Regions from separate parts of the Pseudomonas sp. NPDC077451 genome, predicted to be linked through region 2. Evidence: predicted binding sites of a transcription regulator. Region 2 holds the regulator's gene; each other region holds the start of a gene.
What was found. Region 2 encodes sigma-54, which starts transcription at its own class of promoters, with help from an activator protein. Its sites were predicted from a motif close to ANTGGCATNNANNTTGCTNT; they were not measured.
Positions count from the first base shown of each region.

Region 1 (7,259 bases), on a different contig from region 2:
CCTCGCGGCGTTACTGCTTCAGCCGTTGACGCGCTCGAAGATCTTTTCGATCTTCTCTTTGAGCACTTGAGCCGTGAATGGCTTGACCACGTAACCGTTTACGCCCGCTTGCGCGGCCTCGATGATCTGGTCGCGCTTCGCCTCGGCGGTCACCATCAATACCGGCAGATGCTTCAAGCGCTCATCGGCACGCACCGCGCGCAGCAAATCGATGCCGCTCATGCCGGGCATATTCCAGTCGGTGACGAGGAAATCGAAACTTCCGCTCTTGAGCATCGGCAGCGCAGTGGTGCCGTCATCTGCCTCGGCAGTGTTGGTAAAACCCAGATCGCGCAAGAGGTTCTTGATGATCCGTCTCATGGTCGAAAAGTCGTCGACGATGAGGATTTTCATGTTCTTGTCCAAGTACACCTCCGTAAATCCCGAATCGAGACCTGCTCACGGTCTGTTTGCGAGCCTCATGAATGAAGCTCGTAAGCGGTCTCTAATGCTTTTGTCGCAAACCGGTCGTTAACGCGCGCGCCACTCGCCAAGACGAGCCCGCAGACGGGCCGCGCACTGACTGTGCAACTGGCTCACCCGTGATTCACTGACGCCCAGTACCTGACCGATTTCCTTCAAGTTCAACTCTTCGTCGTAATACAGCGAAAGCACCAACTTTTCACGTTCGGGCAGGTTACTGATGGCCTCGGCCAACGCCTGTTGGAAACGCTCGTCTTCAAGATCGCGGGACGGTTCCGGATGGGTGCTGGCTGCATCCTCCTCGAACTCCCCGTGCTCGCCTTCCTGAAGCAGATCATCGAAGCTGAACAGGCGGCTGCCCAGGGTGTCGCCCAGAATGCCGTAGTACTCATCGAGACTCAATTTAAGTTCGGCCGCAACGTCCTGATCTTTAGCGTCGCGTCCTGTTCTAGCCTCAATTGCCCGAATTGCCTCACTGACCATGCGCGAGTTTCGGTGTACCGAACGCGGCGCCCAGTCACCTTTGCGCACCTCGTCGAGCATGGCGCCGCGGATGCGAATACCGGCGTAGGTCTCGAAACTCGCCCCTTTTCCGGCGTCATATTTTTTTGACGCCTCCAGCAAGCCGATCATGCCGGCCTGCATCAGGTCGTCGACCTGCACGCTCGCTGGCAAACGCGCCAGGAGGTGATAGGCAATGCGCTTGACCAGCGGTGCGTACTGATCGATGAGTTGATATTGCGAGTCTTTAGCCTGAGCTTTGCTGTAATACATACCGAATCCAGCCGCTATTGTTCGTTAGGCTCTGCGGCGGGCCTGACCAGGCGCTCCACAAAGAACTCCAGATGACCGCGTGGCGTTGCCGGCAACGGCCAAGTGTCCACCTTCTGCGCGATAGCCCTGAACGCCAGCGAGCACTTTGCGCGCGGGTAGGCCTCATAAACGGCGCGCTGCTTCTGCACAGCCTTGCGCACCGCTTCGTCATACGGGATGGCGCCGACGTACTGCAGCGCCACGTCGAGGAAGCGCTCAGTCACCTTGGTCAGCTTGGCAAACAGGTTGCGCCCTTCCTGCGGCGCATGGGCCATGTTGGCCAAGACCCGGAAGCGGCTGATGCCGTAGTCACGATTGAGCAGTTTGATCAGCGCATAGGCATCGGTGATTGACGTGGGCTCGTCGGTGACCACCAGCAACACTTCCTGCGCGGCGCGAACAAAGCTCACCACACCGTCACCAATGCCAGCGGCGGTGTCGATGATCAGCACATCGATATCATCGCCGATGTCGCTGAAAGCCTGGATGAGGCCAGAATGTTGAAGCGTCGACAGCTGCACCATGCTCTGAGTGCCGGAAGCGGCCGGAACAACACGTATGCCGCCCGGCCCCTGAATCAGCACATCGCGCAGGTCGCATTCACCGGAAATGACATCGGCCAGGGTGCGTTTTGTCGTCAGGCCGAGCAACACGTCGACGTTAGCCAGACCAAGGTCAGCGTCGAGCAATACCACTCGACGCCCGAGATCGGCCAGCGCCAAGGCCAGATTGACCGACACGTTGGTCTTGCCGACGCCACCCTTGCCGCCGGTCACTGCAATAACCTGTACGGGATGCATACCCATTTTCACACGCCTATCTCTTGCTGGAGCCCTTGGGCCATCGATGCGTTCAGCGGGAACGCGTCTTCTTTGTGTGTCTCTCGGAGCATTGCGTTCATCCGACCTTCCTAGAACCGTTGTACAGATCGGAGAACATGTCAGCCATGGTTTCCTCGCTAGGAGCCTCTTCCGATTGCAGGCTCACCGCGCGGCTGACCAACTGGTGACTGCGTGGCAGATGCAGGTCATCAGGAATGCGCGGCCCATCAGCGAGGTAAGCGATGGGCAGGTGCTGACTGATGATAAGACCAAGTACGTCACCCAAGCTCCCGGCTTCATCCAGTTTAGTCAGAATGCAGCCAGCCAGCCCGCAACGACGGTAGTTGTGCCAGGTGGCCTTGAGCACCTGACTCTGGCTGGTTGCAGGCAGGACCAGGTAATTCTTCGCTTTGATGCCGCGGTCCGCCAGGGCCTCGAGTTGCACCTTCATCATCGAGTCACCCGCTGGCAGGCCGGCGGTGTCGACAAGGATCAGGCGCTTACGGGCTAGCGGCGCCAAGGTTTTGCTCAAGGGCTGGCTGGGGTCCAGCTGAATGACCGGAACGTCGAGAATCCTTCCCAGGGTTTTCAGCTGTTCCTGAGCACCGATGCGGTAGTTATCCATGCTCGCCAAAGCGATGCTCTGCGGGCCGTGCTTGAGCACGTAACGCGCCGCGAGCTTGGCCAGCGTAGTGGTCTTGCCGGCACCGGCCGGGCCGACCAGGGCAATGACGCCGCCCTCTTCCAGCGGCTCGACCTTGCTGACCTTGATCGATTGCGCCAGATACGCCAACAACATCCGCCAGGCCTGGCGTGGCTCCGATACGGTCGAAACCTTTTCCAACAAGGCGCGCGACAGTTCGGCAGGCAGACCGATGCGCTGCAGGCGGCGCCAGAGGCCAGCCTGTTGGGGACGGCGGCTCTGCTCCTGTCCCCAGGCAATCGAACCGAGCTGCACTTCGATCAGTTCGCGCAGCCCCTGTAGCTCTGACTGCATCGCCTCGACCGCACGCGACTCGAACGACGAAGTTGCGGCAACCGGAGCTGCTTGGGCAGCCGCAGCCGGCTTTTCGTCAAGCAGCTGACGATCCTGGCCGACCGAACCACGCGATGGCGCGCTCATTTCGGCATGCGCGCTGGCAAGACGAGCCTGAGTCTTGCGCAGCTCGGCTTCCAGGGCCGGGTTCGGCTGCTTCGCCGCCGCCGACTCCATCGGATAATCAAGCACTGCGGTCAACTCGACGCCACCAGCGACCCGACGGTTTCCCGTGATCACGGCATCGGCGCCCAGCTCGTCACGAATCATCTTCATGGCGATACGCATGTCGGCTGCGAAGAAACGTTTGACCTGCATGGCCTGTAGCCCTCAGTTAATTCTGACCCACCGTCGAAACGATGGTGACCTGCTTGTTATCCGGTATTTCTTGATAGGCCAGGACATGAATGTTCGGTACAGCGAGCCGGGCGAATCGCGACAGCATCGCGCGGACCGGACCTGCCACCAGCAAAATCGCCGGCTTACCTAACATTTCTTGACGCTGTGCCGCTTCTACCAGAGAACGTTGCAACTTTTCGGCCATTCCCGGCTCGAGGAGGATGCCATCTTCCGAGCCTTGTCCTGCCTTCTGAAGGCTATTGAGCAATATCTGTTCCAACCTGGGTTCAAGCGTGATGACAGGCAGCTGCGGCTCAAGCCCGACAACGTTTTGCACGATTGCACGTGACAGCGCGACACGTACCGCAGCCACCATCGCGGCGGGATCTTGACTCTTGGCGGCAACGTTGGCGATGGCCTCAGCGATGGTTCGGATGTCACGCACCGGCACCTGCTCCTGTAGCAGCGCCTGCAGGACTTTAAGCAACGTAGACAGCGAGATCATCCCAGGCACCAGTTCCTCGGCAAGCTTGGGTGAGCTCTTTGCCAGCAACTGCAGCAGTTGCTGAACCTCCTCGTGGCCGAGCAGTTCATGGGCATGCTTGTGCAGTATCTGGTTGAGGTGGGTCGCCACTACGGTGCTGGCGTCGACCACCGTGTAGCCGAGCGACTGCGCCTGATCGCGCTGGCTGGCCTCGATCCACACCGCTTCCAGGCCGAAGGCCGGATCCTTGGCGGCGATGCCGTTGAGCGGGCCGAAAACCTGACCCGGATTGATCGCCAACTCACGATCCGGGTACACCTCTGCTTCCGCCAGGCTTACACCCATCAGCGTCAAGCGATAGGCGTTGGGCAGCAAGTCAAGATTGTCGCGAATATGCACCGACGGCATTAAAAATCCGAGGTCCTGGGACAGCTTCTTGCGCACACCCTTGATTCGAGCCAGCAGCTGTCCACCCTGATTGCGGTCGACCAGCGGAATGAGCCGGTAACCGACCTCCAGACCGACCATGTCCACCGCTGTCACATCATCCCAGCCCAGCTCTTTGGTCTCAGCTGTACGCTGGGCAGGGAGCATTTCCTGCTGCTTCTGCACGTCCTGTTCGGCCTTTTGCGTGACCTGATTCTTGCGATGCCAGATCCAGTAGGCGGCGCCGGCGGCGGCACCACCGAGACCAAGGAAGGACATGTGTGGCATGCCAGGCACCAGGCCCATGGCAATCATGATGCCTGCCGATACCGCCAGTGCTTTCGGCGATGCGAACATCTGCCGGTTGATCTGCTGCCCCATGTCTTCGGAGCTGGTGACGCGGGTCACCATGATGGCTGCAGCGGTCGACAGCAACAACGACGGGATCTGAGCGACGAGGCCGTCACCGATGGTCAGCAGTGCATATACCTGGCCGGCTTCACTGAAGCTCATCCCATGTTGAACCATGCCAATGCCGACGCCACCAATCAGGTTGATGAACAGGATCAGCAGGCCCGCAATGGCATCGCCGCGCACAAACTTGCTGGCACCGTCCATGGAGCCGTAGAAGTCCGCCTCGGAGGCAACTTCGACACGGCGCAATTTGGCTTCGGATTGATCGATCAATCCGGCGTTGAGGTCGGCGTCAATCGCCATTTGCTTGCCAGGCATGGCGTCGAGGGTGAAGCGCGCGCTGACTTCGGAGATTCGGCCGGCGCCCTTGGTGACCACGACGAAGTTGATGATCATCAGGATCGCGAAGACGACGATACCGACGACGTAGTTGCCGCCGATTACCACGTTACCGAAGGCCTCGATTACATGGCCCGCCGCCGATCCGCCCTCATGGCCGTTAATCAGCACCACCCGCGTCGACGCCACGTTGAGCGCGAGACGCATCAGCGTGGCGACCAGCAGAATCGTTGGGAACACGGCGAAATCCAACGGCCGCAATGCATAGACGCTGACCAGCAGCACGACGATCGACAAGGCGATGTTGAAGGTGAACAGCAGATCCAGGAGGAACGGCGGCACCGACAACATCATCATGCCCATCATCACCAGCAACAGCAGCGGCACACCCAGGTTGCCCCGCCCTGCGCCCGCTAGGCCATTGCCGAAATTGATGAGTTGCGTGCGATCCACGTAGACCCCGTCAGACAAGAACAAAGAATTGACGCGAAAACGCATCCTGTTCGAGCTATAGCAAGAAGGAGTCCAATTTTTGATCCCGCATCGATACGGCCCCATCCGCCCACGACGGGCCAATCGAACGCGCCTGGGCTGAGGCAGTCAGACAGTCGACGGGTGGCGTGACGCTGCCCTCCTTCAGTCAAACAGGAGCGTGCTATGAAACAGTGGTTAATCGCTGCAATGGCTAGCTGCGCCGCGGTTGGCGTGCAGGCCGAAACCCTTTCAGTCGAAATGAACAAGGTCAACGATCAAGGCGTTGCCAGCTCTGTCGGCACTGTGAAGATCGAAACCACCGATCAGGGTCTTGTATTTCGTCCGAATCTGTCAGGCCTGAACGCCGGCGCGCATGGCTTCCACGTCCACGCCAATGGCAGCTGCCAGCCTGCAGAGAAAGACGGCAAGCAGGCCGCAGCCGTTGCAGCCGGCGGCCACTGGGATCCGAAGAACGCTGGCAAGCATGGCGAACCTTGGGGTGAGGGACACATGGGTGACCTGCCCGTCCTGGTGGTTGATGCCGAGGGCAATGCCAACCAACCAGTCCTGGCGCCGCGCCTGAAGAGCCTCGGCGATCTCAAAGGGCATGCATTGATGGTTCACGAAGGCGGCGACAACTATTCTGATGAACCCAAACCGCTCGGCGGTGGCGGCGCTCGGGTGGCCTGCGGCGTGATCGAGTAACGCGGCTTCAGGCTTCAGTCGGGCTGGGCCTCTGCGACCCGGAGATCCGCATTGGTGGGCTGAAGCCCACCCTGCCGGGTACAAGTCGAATGATGACCGCCGTAGGGTGGGCTTCAGCCCACCAGTCCGGTAGGACGGCTCAACCCGCCAAGAAGATGAACACGGAGGACGGCGAACTAACCTACCGGACGGCTCCACGCCCAACGTTTCAAACCTCGAAACACCAAACTTCACACCGAGCGTATTCCCACTCGATCATTCATCGCGGCGCAAGTCCGGTGGAATGGGCAGACTGCTCAACGGATCTGGCCGCTTGCCCTTGCCGGAGCGGTACTGGCGTAGCTGATATACGTACGCCAGTACCTGGGCCACAGCGAGGTACAGCCCCGCTGGAATTTCCCGGTCGAGTTCGGTTGAGTAGTACACTGCTCGCGCCAGCGCAGGGGACTCAAGCACCGTCACCTTATGCTCGTTGGCGATTTCGCGAATCTTCAGAGCGACAAAATCCCCACCCTTGGCCACCAGCATTGGCGCCCCGCCTTTGCTGCCGTCGTATTTCAACGCTACGGCGAAGTGGGTCGGGTTGGTGATGACCACATCGGCGTCAGGGACGGCCTGCATCATCCGGCGTTGGGCAGCATCGCGCTGCAGCTGTCGAATCCGCGATTTGACCTCGGGCTTACCCTCGCTGTCCTTGTACTCGTCGCGCACTTCCTGCTTGGTCATCATCAGCTTCTGCTTGTTGTCCCAAAGCTGGAAAGGGACATCCACCGCGGCAATCAAAATCAGCCCGCAGGCCATCCACAGCGCGCACCAGCCGACCACCTCGACACTGTGCATGATGGCCAGATCCAGCGGCTGCTTGGCGATCGACAGCAGGTCGTCCTGATAGGCACTGAGCACGGCCAGCGCCACCGACAAAACAACGAGAAATTTGCCCAGTGCC
Region 1 covers NZ_JBITVX010000001.1:384,836-392,094, reverse strand. The annotation lists gene ACIGHL_RS01760 (chemotaxis response regulator CheY) at 19-393, opposite strand; gene fliA (RNA polymerase sigma factor FliA) at 511-1,236, opposite strand; gene fleN (flagellar synthesis regulator FleN) at 1,251-2,081, opposite strand; gene flhF (flagellar biosynthesis GTPase FlhF) at 2,173-3,450, opposite strand; gene flhA (flagellar biosynthesis protein FlhA) at 3,467-5,587, opposite strand; gene sodC (superoxide dismutase family protein) at 5,792-6,313, shown strand; gene flhB (flagellar biosynthesis protein FlhB) at 6,569-7,259, opposite strand, start outside.
Region 1: flhA (flagellar biosynthesis protein FlhA) is a predicted target of sigma-54. The motif match lies at 5,645-5,664, and genes of this name have one in related genera.

Region 2 (7,259 bases):
ATTCACACCGGGTCGGTGCTGATCGAGCGCATGAAGGTGGCGGGTCAGTAGATAATCAGTAGCAAGCAAAGCGAAAAGATAACGTACAGGAGAACACCTGGCGTTATCTGGCCTGAAGCCCTTGTTATCGGCCGCGTTTGCCGCTTGCTATTCGCCTTCTTCGAAATAGTCTTCGATCAGGGCGATCAGCGCCTGGAGCGCTTCATGCTCCTGCTCGCCCTCTGTCTGCACGTGCAAACGGGTGCCTTTACTGGCAGCGAGCATCATCACCGCCATGATGCTTTTGCCATCTATGAGGCTGGAGGGGCAGCGCCCCAATCGGATGTCGCAAGGGAATCGATTAGCAACGCCGACAAACTTGGCAGCTGCCCGGGCATGCAGACCGAGCTTGTTGATGATGGTGATTTCGCACGACGGCATGTGTATTCCTAAGCCAGGTCGCGGTGGCGGACCTGGACGTTCTTTAGAGGTGCGCGCAGCGCATGACCGAGCCGCTCGGCCAGATAGACCGAGCGGTGGTGCCCACCGGTGCAGCCAATGGCGACCGTGACATAGGCGCGGTTGCTGGCGGCGAAGCGGGGAAGCCACTTGCTCAAGTAGGCCAGGATGTCTTGGAACATTTCCTCGACGTCCGTTTGTGCAGCGAGATAATCGACAACAGGCTGATCCAGCCCCGAAAAATCGCGCAGATCGGCCTTCCAGTAAGGATTCGGCAGGCAACGCACATCGAATACCAGATCGGCGTCAACCGGCATGCCACGTTTAAAGCCAAAGGACTCGAAGAGAAAAGCCGTACCCGGCTCTGGCTTGTCCAGCAGGCGAAGCTTCAGCGTGTCTCGCAGCTGATAAAGATTCAGGTGCGTGGTGTCGATCTTCAGGTCGGCGTGATCGATGATAGGCGCCAGAAGCAGTTCTTCGTCACGGATGGCTTCGGCCAGGGAGCGGTTCTGGTTGGTCAGCGGATGCCGCCTACGGGTCTCCGAAAAGCGCTTAAGCAATGTCTCGTCGGCGGCATCGAGATACAGTACATCGCACTGGATATATCGGGCACGGACATCTTCGAGCAGCTCGGGAAAGCGTTTCAGTTGACTCGGCAGGTTGCGCGCATCGATAGATACCGCGACTTGTGGCTGCAGCAGCTCTGTGTGCAACAGTGCCCTTTCTGCCAGCTCTGGCAGAAGGCCGGCGGGAAGGTTGTCGATACAGTAGAAACCATTGTCTTCAAGGACATTTAGCGCAGTGCTCTTGCCCGATCCAGAGCGCCCACTGACGATGATCAACCGCATCGAACTGTTCCATTCAGCAAGGCTTGGCCTCGAAAACCTTTTTTCGCGTCGCGCCGGCAGGGTGTGTATTGGCAGATAAGGGGCACGTTTCTTTCCTCACTCAGCTTAGGGCGACAGAATATTGCTCTGTCCTAGCAGGCTGTTGGGAAACTACTCGAGTAGACATGTCTCGTTAAAACAGCCACGGCCTCGACCCCAGCCAGAACGCATCGATAGCCAATCAAGGTGCGTTTTTCCGTCTGTTAACCTCGGTCCAGCCTTAGGCTTTGTTCCAGGGAACCCGGTGGTTGGGATTGCCAGCCACCGCTTATGTTGTCCCGGACGGCCAACTAACGACCGTTCTGAATATCCATCACAGCCTGATACAGTTCCTGTCCCGACGTGGTCCCGCGCAGCCGTTCACGGACCTCTTCGCGATCCAGCATGCTGGCAATCTGGCGAAGCAGCTCCAGATGTTCATCGGTGGCTGCTTCTGGCACCAGCAATACGAACAATAGATCGACGGGAGCGCCGTCGATTGCATCGAAATCTACTGGTGTATCGAGTCTCAGCACTGCACTGAGCGGCGATGTGCAGCCGGGCATACGGCAGTGCGGGATAGCAATGCCATTGCCGAAGCCGGTTGAGCCAAGCTTCTCGCGGGCGATGAAGCTTTCAAAGATCGCTTGGCTATCAAGATCTGGCAGATCCCCACCAAGCACCTTGGCGATCTGCTCCAGTACGCGCTTCTTGCTGCCGCCCGGTACGCCCACTAGGGCGCGGCCGGGGGTTAGGATATTTTCGATTCGGATCATGATGGGTTAGCGAGCCAGGGCGCCCTGATGGTGGTCGAGCTGTTTTTCTTTGTGCTTGATGAGCTGCCGATCGAGCTTGTCCGCAAGCAGATCGATCGCGGCGTACATGTCGCTGTGCTCGGCGTTAGCGACAACTTCGCGGCCAGCTACATGTAAGGTCGCTTCGGCCTTCTGCCTCAGCTTCTCGACTTGAAGAACGACTTGAATGGCAATGATGCGATCGAAATGCCGTTCTAACCGCTCGAATTTCTCTTCGACGTAGTCACGCAGGGGTTCTGTGATTTCCAGGTGAAGGCCAGTGATGTTGACTTGCATACTGCATCTCCTTTTTGCCACATGCGGATTGGTGGGCAGCAAGCCCGCCATTCGGAAGAACTCGACCAGTGCTCTGGTGTTACATCAGCCGCTTGCGCTCGCTGGATGGCGCGATACCGAGTGATTCGCGGTACTTTGCGACGGTGCGGCGTGCGACCTGAATCCCCTGTTCCTCCAGTAGACCAGCGATCTTGCTGTCGCTCAATGGCTTTTTCTGGTTTTCCGCGGCCACCAGTTTCTTGATGATTGCGCGGATGGCAGTGGACGAGCACTCGCCGCCTTCGGCAGTGCTCACATGGCTCGAAAAGAAATATTTGAGTTCATAGATGCCCCGGGGCGTGTGCATGAACTTTTGCGTCGTGACCCGCGAAATGGTCGACTCATGCATACCCACCGCTTCGGCGATGTCGTACAGCACTAGCGGCTTCATGGCCTCGTCGCCGTGCTCGAAAAAGCCCCGCTGATGCTCGACGATCTGGGTGGCCACCTTCATCAGCGTTTCGTTGCGGCTGAGCAGGCTTTTGATGAACCAGCGTGCTTCTTGCAGCTGGTTTCGCATGAAGGTGTTATCCGCGCTTGAATCGGCCCGTTTGACGAACCCGGCGTATTGCGCGTTTACCCTCAGGCGAGGCATTGCCTCCTGATTCAGTTCCACCAACCAGCGGCCATTGTGCTTGCGCACGATAACGTCAGGCACCACATATTCGGGCTCACCCGCTTCGATCTGAGAGCCGGGGCGTGGATTGAGCGTTTGAATCAAGTCGATGATCTGGCGCAGTTCGTCTTCTTTGAGCTTCATCCTGCGCATCAGCAAGCTGTAATCGCGCCCGCCAAGAATATCCAGGTGGTCACTCACCAGCCGGATGGCCTCACTCAGCCACTCGGTGCGTTCGGGCAGTTGACGAAGCTGCAGCAGCAGGCATTCACGCAGGTCACGCGCTCCGATGCCTGCGGGCTCGAACTGCTGAATTCGGCGCAGCACCACCTCGATCTCGTCGAGTTCGATTTCAAGCTCGGGGTCAAACGACTCGAGTACTTCTTCAAGCGTTTCGTCGAGATAACCCTGTGGATTGATACAATCGATCAGGGTGGCCGCGATGAGACGGTCGGTATCGCTCATCGGTGCGAGGTTGAGTTGCCAGAGCAGATGGCTTTGCAGGCTTTCGCCGCTAGAGGTCCGGCTGGTGAAATCCCACTCATCGTCATCGCTGCTCGGCAAGCTGCTGGCGCTGGTCTGATAGATGTCTTCCCAAGCGGTGTCTACCGGCAGCTCATTTGGGATGCGGTCGCCCCAGTCGCCTTCTTCGAGGTTCTCCACCGTGTTGATGGGCTCCTCGTAATTGTTGTCCGGCTCGCTTTGCACGGTTGAGTCAGTCGAAGGGCTTTCGCTTTTCTTTTCGACAGACTCGGCCATCGGATCGGAGTTGTCGAAATCATCCCCGTCTTCTTCGCGCTCGAGCATGGGATTGGAATCCAGCGCTTCCTGAATCTCTTGTTGGAGATCAAGCGTGGATAGCTGGAGCAATCGTATGGCTTGTTGCAGCTGCGGTGTCATCGTCAGCTGCTGGCCCATCTTCAGGACTAGCGATGGTTTCATGGCAGAGGACTTCGAACCTTTTTTGCCGGCGCAACCGCGCCTGTTCCGATTTCGCTGGCGCCGCGCGCCCGTGTAAGCAAATTATATGCCTGCCATTGAAGCCTTTGCCTAGCCCTGTAGGTTCGTCCGGGCAGAAAAAACGACTTCAAAGTCGGAATTCGTGTCCCAGATAGACTTCCTTGACCAGCTGGTTGGCCAAGATGGTCTCTGCGTCGCCTTCGGCGATCAATTGACCGTCGTTGACGATGTAGGCGGTTTCGCAGATATCCAGCGTTTCGCGGACGTTGTGATCGGTGATCAGGACGCCGATGCCCTTGGCCTTCAGGTGATGAATGATCTGCTTGATGTCGCCGACCGAGATGGGGTCGACGCCTGCGAAGGGTTCGTCAAGAAGAATGAACTTGGGTGCCGTGGCCAGGGCGCGGGCTATCTCGACGCGGCGTCGTTCGCCACCGGACAGGCTCATGCCGAGGCTGTCACGGATGTGGTGAATGTGAAACTCCTGCAGCAGGCCTTCGAGGGCTTGTTGCCGACCGCTGCGATCAAGGTCCTTGCGCGTTTCAAGGATCGCCATAATGTTGTCGGCTACCGACAGCTTGCGAAAGATCGAGGCTTCCTGCGGCAGATAGCCAATACCGGCTCGGGCTCGGCCGTGCATGGGCAGGTGCGTCACGTCCTGGTCATCGATCAGGACCCGGCCCTGATCCGCTTTTACCAAACCGACGATCATGTAGAAGCAGGTGGTCTTGCCGGCACCATTTGGGCCCAGCAGGCCCACGATCTGGCCGCTTTCGATGGAGAGACTGACATCACGCACGACCTGACGACTCTTATAGCTCTTAGCTAAATGCTGGGCCTTGAGAATTGCCATTACTCGGTCTGCTCCGTTGCCGGCTGATCTTTATTACGCGGCTGGATGACCATGTCCACACGAGGGCGTGGAGTGGTGACATCAGTATTGGTGGCGCGACCAGCATTGACGATCTGCCTCTGGGTGTCATAGACGATCTTTTCGCCTTCGAAAGTGTTGCCTTCCTGCACGACCTTGGCCTGGTCGATCAGCACGATCCTTTCGTTCGCGGCGAAATACTGGATGGTTAGCCCATAGGCCGTGACGATTTCCTTGTCTACCGCTGGTTTCTGCTCGTAGTAGGCCGGCTTGCCGATGGCGGTGAAAACCTCGACATCACCGTTTTCGGCCTGGGTGATGGTGACCGTGTCGCCAGTAATTTTCATGGTGCCTTGGGTGATGACCACATCGCCGCGATACACGGCGACGCCCTGTCGGTCGTCCAGTTCGGCGGTGTCGGCCTGCACACGGATAGGCTGGTTGCGGTCCTCTGGGAGCGCATGGGCGTTCGAACCGAGCAGGAAGATAGTCAAACCGATCAAAAGGGGGAGGGTCTTAACGCAGCTCATGCTGGCCTCTTACGTTGGATAGCAGGAGCATCCTGCCTTCATCTAGATACGCTTTCATGCCCGTAGCGGTCGTTACACCGTTTGCGGCGATGATTCTAACGGGTTGGCGGGTCTCGGCATAATCCTTCTCGGGGAGCACCGTCATCCTGCTGGTGGTAATGATCGTCGGGCGGCCTTTGGCGTCATTGCGTTCGATCCTGACGTTGTCGATCAGCTCGACTTGCTCGCCCTGCGGGCCCACTTCGCCGCGCTCGCTGGTGACGTGCCACGGTAGCTCGGAACCTCGAAAGGACCGAAGGTCGGGGCGGGTCAGCAAGCTGACATCGCTGGCCTTGATATGCTCCACCTTTTCGGCAGTCAGCTCATAGTTGCGCTTGCCGTCCGGCTGGTATTGCACGGTGCGGGAGTTGGTGACGTAGAAGTCGATGGGCGACTCTTGACCCTGTGTCGCTGGAGCGTCCTGCATGAAGCTCTCGGGGCGAATGTTCCAGTAGCCAATCGCGATCAGAAGCAGGGCGATGAATAGCAGGATGACGGGGAAGCGGAGTCTGCTTAGCATGGATGCCTCTAGAGGTAAGCGGTCTGAGCGGCTTCGAGGCGGCCCTGGGCTCGCATGATCAGTTCGCAGAATTCTCGCGCCGCGCCCTCGCCACCACGGGCGGTGGTGACGCCGTGAGCATGCTGACGAACGAAAGCGTCGGCACTGGCGACCGCCATGCCCAGGCCTACCCGGCGAATCACCGGCAGGTCTGGTAGGTCATCACCGAGATACGCGACCTCGGCGTAGTCCAGGCCGAGTTCGCCGAGCAATTCATCAAGCACCACGAGCTTGTCTTCACGCCCCTGATAAAGGTGCTGGATGCCCAGGTTTTGCGCCCTGCGTTCAACCACCGGCGTCTTGCGGCCGCTGATGATCGCGGTGCGTACGCCGGAATTGATCAGCATCTTGATGCCGTGGCCGTCGAGTGTGTTGAAGGTCTTGAACTCGCTGCCATCGACAAGGAAGTACAGTTTGCCGTCGGTGAGTACGCCATCGACATCGAATATGGCCAAGCGAATGTCGCGGGCACGCCGTAATAAGTCGTTCACTTACATCACTCCTGCGCGCAACAGATCGTGCATGTTCAACGCGCCAATCGGTCGGTCGTTTTCATCAACCACCACGAGCGCGTTGATCTTGTTGTCTTCCATAATTTTCAGTGCTTCGGCAGCAAGCATGTCGGCGTTAGCGGTCTTGCCATGCAGTGTCATGACCTGATCGATGCTGGCTTGACGAATGTCGATGCCCTTGTCCAGCGTGCGGCGCAAGTCGCCGTCGGTGAAGATCCCCGCCAGGCGGCCGTCTGCCTCTACCACGGCCGTCATCCCAAGTCCTTTCTGGGTCATTTCCAACAGGGCCTCGCGGAGGGATGTGCCACGATTGATCAGCGGCAGGCGATCACCAGCGTGCATCACATGCTCGACCTTCAGCAGTAGGCGTCTGCCCAAAGCGCCGCCCGGATGTGAGAAGGCGAAATCCTCGGCAGTAAAGCCACGCGCTTCCAGCAGCGCAATCGCCAGCGCATCACCTAGTACCAGGCTGACGGTCGTCGATGAAGTCGGTGCCAGGTTCAGGGGGCAGGCCTCGATGGCGACGCTGGCGTCGATGTTGACCTCTGCCGCCTTTGCGAGCACTGACTCGGGGTTGCCCGTCATGCTGATCAAGGTGATGCCGAGGCGCTTGATCAACGGCAGCAAGGTGACGATCTCGCTGGTGGTTCCCGAATTGGAAAGCGCCAGCACCACGTCATCATGCGTGATCATTCCCATGTCGCCATGGCTGGCCTCGGCCGGATGGACGAAGAACGC
Region 2 covers NZ_JBITVX010000005.1:90,997-98,255, reverse strand. The annotation lists gene pmbA (metalloprotease PmbA) at 1-51, shown strand, start outside; gene ACIGHL_RS10360 (HPr family phosphocarrier protein) at 148-420, opposite strand; gene rapZ (RNase adapter RapZ) at 429-1,286, opposite strand; gene ptsN (PTS IIA-like nitrogen regulatory protein PtsN) at 1,616-2,080, opposite strand; gene hpf (ribosome hibernation-promoting factor, HPF/YfiA family) at 2,087-2,395, opposite strand; gene ACIGHL_RS10340 (RNA polymerase factor sigma-54) at 2,475-3,992, opposite strand; gene lptB (LPS export ABC transporter ATP-binding protein) at 4,138-4,863, opposite strand; gene lptA (lipopolysaccharide transport periplasmic protein LptA) at 4,863-5,411, opposite strand; gene lptC (LPS export ABC transporter periplasmic protein LptC) at 5,398-5,970, opposite strand; gene ACIGHL_RS10320 (KdsC family phosphatase) at 5,979-6,500, opposite strand; gene ACIGHL_RS10315 (KpsF/GutQ family sugar-phosphate isomerase) at 6,501-7,259, opposite strand, start outside.

Region 3 (7,259 bases), on a different contig from region 2:
TGCGCATATACGCCAGTAACGGCTCTGTGACAGCCAACCGATCATTGATGTTCTGGTCCAGCAGCAACTGGATCAGCTCGCGCTTGAGGATCATCAACTCGTTGTCGACGGTCTGCCAGACGAATTCGCTCGCCGGTGTGATGCTGGTATCGGCGACATCCATGCCGAACGAGTCTTCGCTGAACCGGACGATGTGCTTGCCGCTTTTGCCGTTGAAACCCACAAAACCTTGCAGGCAGTCGGCGGCCTGGCAGATGTCGGCGGATGTGATGCTCATGTAAACCTCGGTATCGATTCGGGTGGTTTACACGCAGGGCAGGCGTTTGATGTGCTTGGCGACCTTACTTTTGAGGTCGCTCGATGGAAGGCATTGTCGCGGTCAGCGTTGCGTCTGAACAGCGGCACGACGCCGCTTGCCGTCATCAGAACAACGCACCCTGATCCTGTTGCCTGCGTCGACTGTCCAGGCGTTGACGAAAGCGCGTGCGGTATTCGCTTGCAAGCGGCGACAGACCGGCCAGCCAGGCGAGTTCGGTATCGCTGATGTCCCCGTTCATGAATCCGCGCCAGACGCGCAAGACGCTGGCGGTCGGGCACGGCCTGTCGATCAAATGCAGATCAGCGCCAGGGCGAACAGCGCCAGCTTCCAGGGTTCGGTACAGCCATCCGGTTCTGCCGCTTTTGGCCAGTTGCCGGGCTAGGCTTCGGGCGTCATGTCGTCGGTCCAGGTTGCTGCAAGGCGAGCGGGGCTGGCTGACTTCGATCAGGGCGTCACCCCAGCGAAAGCGGTCCCCGATGCAGACCTGACGTTCATCCAGGCCCAACGTTGAAAGATTCTCGCCAAACGCGGCTGGGCCGATCGCTTGCAAGTGGGGGTAAAGCTTGCACCAATGCCGGTAGTGATCGGCCGGGTAATGGCAAAGGCTGCGATCCGGCCCGCCATGGAAACGGTGATCGGCGACACGGTCACCTTGCAGCCCGTTGAGATCGAGCCAGACGTCATTCGTGGCGCGTTGCTTGTCTATGCCCGAAAGCTTCTCGGTGCCCGGCAGCCGCAGCAGTAGGTCGCGTTGGAAGGGGCCTTCAACCGGCCATTGCATGACGGTGCTCTGATTGGATGAACAAGGGCAAGGGCTTTTCAAGCTTCGTTGAGTCGGGCCAGCTCTCGGCGCACCATGGCGGCAAACTCCGGCGGCTTCAGCTGATACAGCTCGGTGGCGACCCAGGCCAGCCAGCGCGGACCCACTATCTCTCGGTGTTCCAATAGCCGTCGCGCTTCGGCTGTTGCCCGCTCGGCATGTTGCTGATGAAACTCCGACCGGCTCATGTCTGCTCCTTTAGCTGAGCGGGCGATTCTAAACGACGAGCCCCGTTGTCGCCCGATTGCTTGGTAAAGCCTCCGAGCCGCGCTAGGCTCGCGGTTCTGTCGTCAATCGAGTTCGAATCATGCCGCGGTCCGTCAACTTCAAGGACAAGATTTCCCGCCAGCGACCTTATGGACGCGTCGAATCGGGTCTCAAAGCCTCAGAGGGTGAGCTGTCGCTGATCATTGATCAGTTTGAAAGCGATCGCGGCCGTATCATCAATTCCGCAGCGGTGCGCCGGCTGCAGCAGAAGACTCAAGTTTTTCCGCTGGAGCGCAATGCGGCGGTGCGCAGTCGTTTGACGCATTCCCTTGAGGTCCAGCAGACGGGCCGTTTCATCGTGCGCACCTTGTACAAGCAGCTTGGTGAGCGAGCGGCGCATTACGGCCTGGATGAGCTGGAAGGCGCATTGGAAAGCCTGGTGGAAATGACGTGTCTGATGCACGACATCGGCAATCCACCGTTCGGGCACTTTGGCGAGTTCGCCATTGGTGAGTGGTTTAAGCGGCACCTGGAAAAGCTGTTCGACGCGGCGGTGCCGGACGAGCAGGGCAACAACGGATTGCGCAGCCGCATGCTGATCGATCTCGAACAGTTCGAAGGCAATGCACAAGCGATTCGGTTGGTGGTCAGCCTGCTGCGGCTCAATCTGACTTACACACAGACGGCGGGCCTGCTCAAATACGTGCGAGCCGCTTACGCGCCTAAGCCGGCCAAGGGGACACCTGGTGCCTATCTGCTGAAGAAGCCAGGCTTTTACCTGTCAGAGGAACCTTTCGTCGCTGAGCTGCAGGCTGCGTTGGGGTTGCAGCCAGGCACGCGGCACCCAGTTGCGTACATCATGGAGGCAGCCGATGACATCGCCTATTGCCTGGCAGATATTGAAGACTCGGTGGAGAAGGGGATCTTCACCATCGAACAGCTATCACTGCTGCTAATCGCCAAATTCACCGAACACGGCTCGCCCGACGAGCCGGTCGCGAACACCGGCCGCAGTTTTCGCAGCATGGTCGAGTACGCCCAAGCGCGTGCTGCAAAGGAACCGATCAACAAGGTGGGCGAATTTTTCATCTGGCTGCGTGTGAATCTGGTACACCCGCTGGTGCAGCACGCCGCCCAGCAGTTCATCGAGCATATCGAGGCGGTTTACGACGGCACGCTCGATCGTGCACTGTTGGAGGACGCAAGTCTTGCCAACGCCATCGTGCAGACCTTCAAGGATGTCGCGATGGATCGGGTGTTCTGTCACCGAGAGGTCGAAACCTTGCAACTGCAGGGCTACCGGATTCTGCAAGGGCTGCTCGACGCCTATTCGCCACTGCTGGCTGTCGCACCGGAGACCTTCCAGGCATTGACGGAAGGCCGTTGTCGCAGCGAGCCGCACTTGCAGATGCTTGCCCGCCGACTGCCCAGCCAACTGATCAAGGCCTACCACGGGTCGCTGAAAGCGCACCCTGAAGGCAGTGAAGAGCAGCCATTGTGGGAGTTCTACTACCGCTGCCGGATGTTGCAGGACTTTGTCAGCGGAATGACCGACCAGCTGGCACAGGACGAATACCGCACGCTCTCCGCTTTATAACGTCCGTCTATGCCTGCTGTTCTGGCAGGCATCATCGTCCGCTTCGCCTTGAGCTCACCTCCGACGCGCCAAAATTGCTCGCGCTGCCGTTTCGTTGGTATAGCGCTTGCATTTGTCTGGTGCGTGCGGATCGAGCGTAGCCCCGAAATGGCGCAACGATCGACTGCGAAATCAGGCGGGATTAACCGTAAGTGTCTGAAAAATAACGCTTCGGTTTTCGAGAGACGTCAATCTCGAAAGTCCGCCGCAACAGTTGATGGCAAGCCTTCAACCAATCGTGACGCAAGTTGGTGCGCTTGATTGGTGTGGATTGCTGTTTTGGTGCGCTTTCCATAGGACGTAGTAGATGGATAACCCAAGCAGTGCAGTAGAAGTCCTGATTCACGGTGCCAATACCCTGTTCATCCTGATGGGCGCTGTGATGGTCCTGGCGATGCATGCCGGTTTTGCCTTTCTCGAGGTCGGGACCGTACGCCTGAAAAACCAGGTCAATGCCCTGTCAAAAATCATCGCCGACTTTGCCGTCTCGACATTGGCGTATTTCTTTATCGGCTATTGGGTCGCATACGGTGTGACCTTTCTGCGGCCTGCGGATCAGCTTATTGCCGAAAACGGCTATTCACTGGTCAAGTTCTTCTTCTTGCTGACGTTCGCTGCAGCGATACCGGCGATCATTTCCGGCGGCATTGCCGAGCGCGCCAAATTCGGGCCGCAGCTGTGCGCTACCTTGCTGATCGTTGCGTTCGTCTACCCGTTCTTCGAAGGCATGATGTGGAACGGCAATTTCGGCGTTCAGGCTTGGCTGGAAGCGCAGTTTGGTGCCCCGTTCCATGATTTCGCCGGCTCGGTAGTGGTGCACGGTATGGGAGGTTGGCTCGCTTTCGGCGCGGTGATTCTGCTCGGTCGACGCAACGGTCGATACCGCGATGGCCGTCTGGTGGCCTTCGCCCCATCGAACATACCTTTCCTGGCACTGGGATCATGGATCCTCATCGTGGGCTGGTTCGGCTTCAACGTGATGAGTGCCCAGACGCTTGAGGGCGTCAGCGGGCTGGTGGCGATCAACTCGCTGATGGCCATGGTTGGCGGAACGGCGGCCGCATGGGCGGTTGGCCGCAACGACCCAGGCTTTCTGCACAACGGGCCGTTGGCTGGGCTGGTAGCGGTCTGCGCAGGCTCAGACCTGATGCATCCCATCGGTGCTTTGGCTACGGGTGTGGTAGCGGGCGCCTTGTTCGTCTGGGCATTCACCGCGGCCCAGGCCAAATGGAAGATCGACGATGTGCTCGGCGTCTGGCCATTGCATGGCCTCTGCGGCGTTTGGGGCGGGCTGGCTTGCGGGATCTTTGGTCAGCATGCCCTCGGGGGACTGGGCGGCATCAGCCTTATCAGTCAAGTGATAGGCACGGGCCTGGGTGTACTGGTTGCGCTCGGGGGCGGCTTCCTGGTCTACGGCGTGCTCAGGTCCACTGTTGGCATTCGTCTGAGCCAGGAAGAAGAATTCAACGGTGCCGACCTGTCGATCCACCGCATCGGTGCGTTGAGCCACGACTGACTTGAGGATGCCGGCCGCACGATGCGGCCGGCTTTTGGTGATTCGGGTTGATTGCCGCTGTGCGATCCCTTAGCTGCCCGTTCGATCGACCGTGTCGGTCTCGCCGGCATAGGCGCGCATGAACAGAGCGACGCAATCCTCGACATGGCGCTTCCCATCTTCGGCGTCCGGTCGCTCGGCATAGCCGATCAGCAGACGAAAATGAGCGGCGCCTTTAATCAACGAACAGAAATGTTCCGCTGCGCGCATCGGCTCGGGCACATCCAGCAACTGGCACCGGTGTGCCTGGTCGAGCAGCTGCTCCAGATCGAGCAACAGCTTCTGTGGGCCTGCATCGAAGAACATCCGCGACAGCGTCGGGTTCTGCGCCGCCATTGCCACCATCAGTCGGTGCAGGCCGATGGATTCGGGGCTGATGACCAGCTCGTGAAAAGCCTGGGCAATGTCCAGCAGGACCGAACGGAACTCACGGCCATGCTCCAGCACGAACAGCCGGCGCGGCAGACGCGTCTCGCAGGTTGCCTTTACCGCAGCGCCGAACAGCGCCTCCTTGTCTTTGAAATGACTGTACAGCGTGAGCTTCGATACGCCGGCTTCGGCGGCGATGGCGTCCATGCTGCTGCCTTCATAGCCATTGCCGAGGAACAGAGTTTGGGCAGCCGCCAGGATCGCTTCGCGCTTGGCGGGGTCCTTCGGACGGCCTGGGCCAGACGGTACGGGTGAGCTTTCGGTCATGGGCGTTTTTAATACTAGACTGGTGAGTTCGGTATTTTTACTATACCGCGCAGTATAAGTATTAGAACCCGCCTCGCGACAGAGAGAGATTCGACGTGTTCCGACATGCCTTGCCCTTCCTCGGTGTTTTTGGTTTCGTTTTGCTTGCCGGTTGCGGCAATGGCGAGCCTGAGCAACTCTCGACGCGGCCGGTGATGGTGGTTCAGCCACAGCCTGCCAGTGAGGCCTTTGAAAGCTATCCGGGCGAGGTGCATGCGCGCTACGAACCCGAACTGGCGTTTCGCATTGCAGGCAAGGTCACGGAGCGGATGGTCGAAGCCGGCGAGCGGGTGAGCAAGGACCAACCATTGGCCAAGCTCGATCCGCAGGATGTGCGACTGCAACTCGAGGGTATGCGTGCTCAGGTGGCGGCGGCGGAAGCCAACTTGCGGGTCGCCCGTGCCGAGCATGAGCGCTACAAGACCTTGATGGATCGCCAACTGGTCAGTCGCTCGCAATTCGACTCTTCTGAAAACGCCTATCGCTCCGCACAGGCACGGCTGCAACAAGCCCGTGCGGAATTCGACGTGGCCAACAACCAAGTCGGCTACGCCATCCTGCGAGCGACGCACGAAGGCGTGGTTGCTCAGCGTCGGGTTGAGGTGGGGCAAGTGGTTGGCGCTGGTCAGACGGCGTTTGTCCTGGCAGCCGATGGCGAACGCGAGGTGGCCATTAACCTGCCGGAACAGGCACTGGAACGCTACTCGGTCGGCCAACCGGTGTCGGTGGAAATCTGGTCGCAGCCGGGCAAGACGTATGCCGGCCACATCCGCGAGCTATCGCCAGCTGCCGACGCCCAGTCCCGGACCTACTCAGCGCGCGTTGCCTTCGATGATGCCGAGGTGCCTGCCGAACTTGGCCAGAGCGCGCTGGTTTCGATCCGCAGCAATGGCGAGGTGCCCTTGGCTGTGCCGCTTTCGGCGGTCACGGCCGAGCAGGGCAACGCTTACGTCTGGCGAGTCAGGGAGGACGCCACTCTTGAGCGCGTCGTCGTACAAACGGGGGCCTTCGGTGAATCCTCGGTGCCGATTCTCAAAGGCTTGCATGCCGACGATTGGATTGTGTTGGCGGGTGTGCAGATGCTCCACGAGAACCAGGCGGTGAGGGCGGTCGATCGTGATAACCGTCCGGTCGTGCTGGCAGCGCAGGAGTAATCACGATGCGCTTCAATCTTTCCGCCTGGGCGCTGGGTAACCGGCAGATCGTTGTCTATCTTATGCTGTTGATGGCCGTGGTCGGGGCGCTCTCTTACAGCAAGCTCGGTCAGAGCGAGGACCCGCCCTTTACCTTCAAGGCGATGGTAATTCAGACCCAGTGGCCCGGCGCGACCGCCGAAGAAGTCTCGCAGCAGGTCACCGAGCGCATCGAAAAGAAGCTGATGGAAACGGGAGAGTACGAGCGCATCGTGTCCTTTTCACGGCCGGGCGAATCCAACGTCACGTTCATGGCGCGCGATTCGATGCACTCCGAGCAGATCCCTGACCTCTGGTATCAGATCCGCAAGAAGATCGGCGACATCCGCCACGCCTTGCCCGCCGGTGTGCAGGGCCCATTCTTCAATGATGAATTCGGCACCACGTTCGGCAACATCTATGCGCTGACTGGCCAAGGCTTCGATTACGCCGTGCTCAAGGATTACGCCGATCGCATCCAGTTACAGCTGCAGCGTGTCGCAAACGTCGGCAAGGTCGAGCTGATCGGTCTACAGGACGAGAAGATTTGGATTGAGCTTTCCAACGTTAAGCTGGCCAATCTCGGCGTGCCGCTGGAGGCAGTCAAACAGGCGCTCGAAGCGCAGAACACCGTCATGTCGGCGGGATTCGTCGAGACACCCAGTGACCGTGTTCAGCTACGCGTCACCGGTAGCTTCGAGACGGTCAAGGAAATTCGCGACTTCCCCATCCGGGTCGCCGGCAGCACCTTCCGCATCGGTGATGTCGCCGAGGTCTATCGCGGTTTCAACGATCCGCCCGCGCCACGCATGCGC
Region 3 covers NZ_JBITVX010000002.1:146,251-153,509, forward strand. The annotation lists gene ACIGHL_RS04400 (DUF2025 family protein) at 1-277, opposite strand, end outside; gene ACIGHL_RS04405 (MOSC domain-containing protein) at 423-1,100, opposite strand; gene ACIGHL_RS04410 (hypothetical protein) at 1,139-1,327, opposite strand; gene dgt (dGTPase) at 1,447-2,943, shown strand; gene ACIGHL_RS04420 (ammonium transporter) at 3,290-4,498, shown strand; gene ACIGHL_RS04425 (TetR/AcrR family transcriptional regulator) at 4,568-5,233, opposite strand; gene ACIGHL_RS04430 (efflux RND transporter periplasmic adaptor subunit) at 5,329-6,426, shown strand; gene ACIGHL_RS04435 (efflux RND transporter permease subunit) at 6,432-7,259, shown strand, end outside.
Region 3: ACIGHL_RS04420 (ammonium transporter) is a predicted target of sigma-54. The motif match lies at 3,037-3,056, and genes of this name have one in related genera.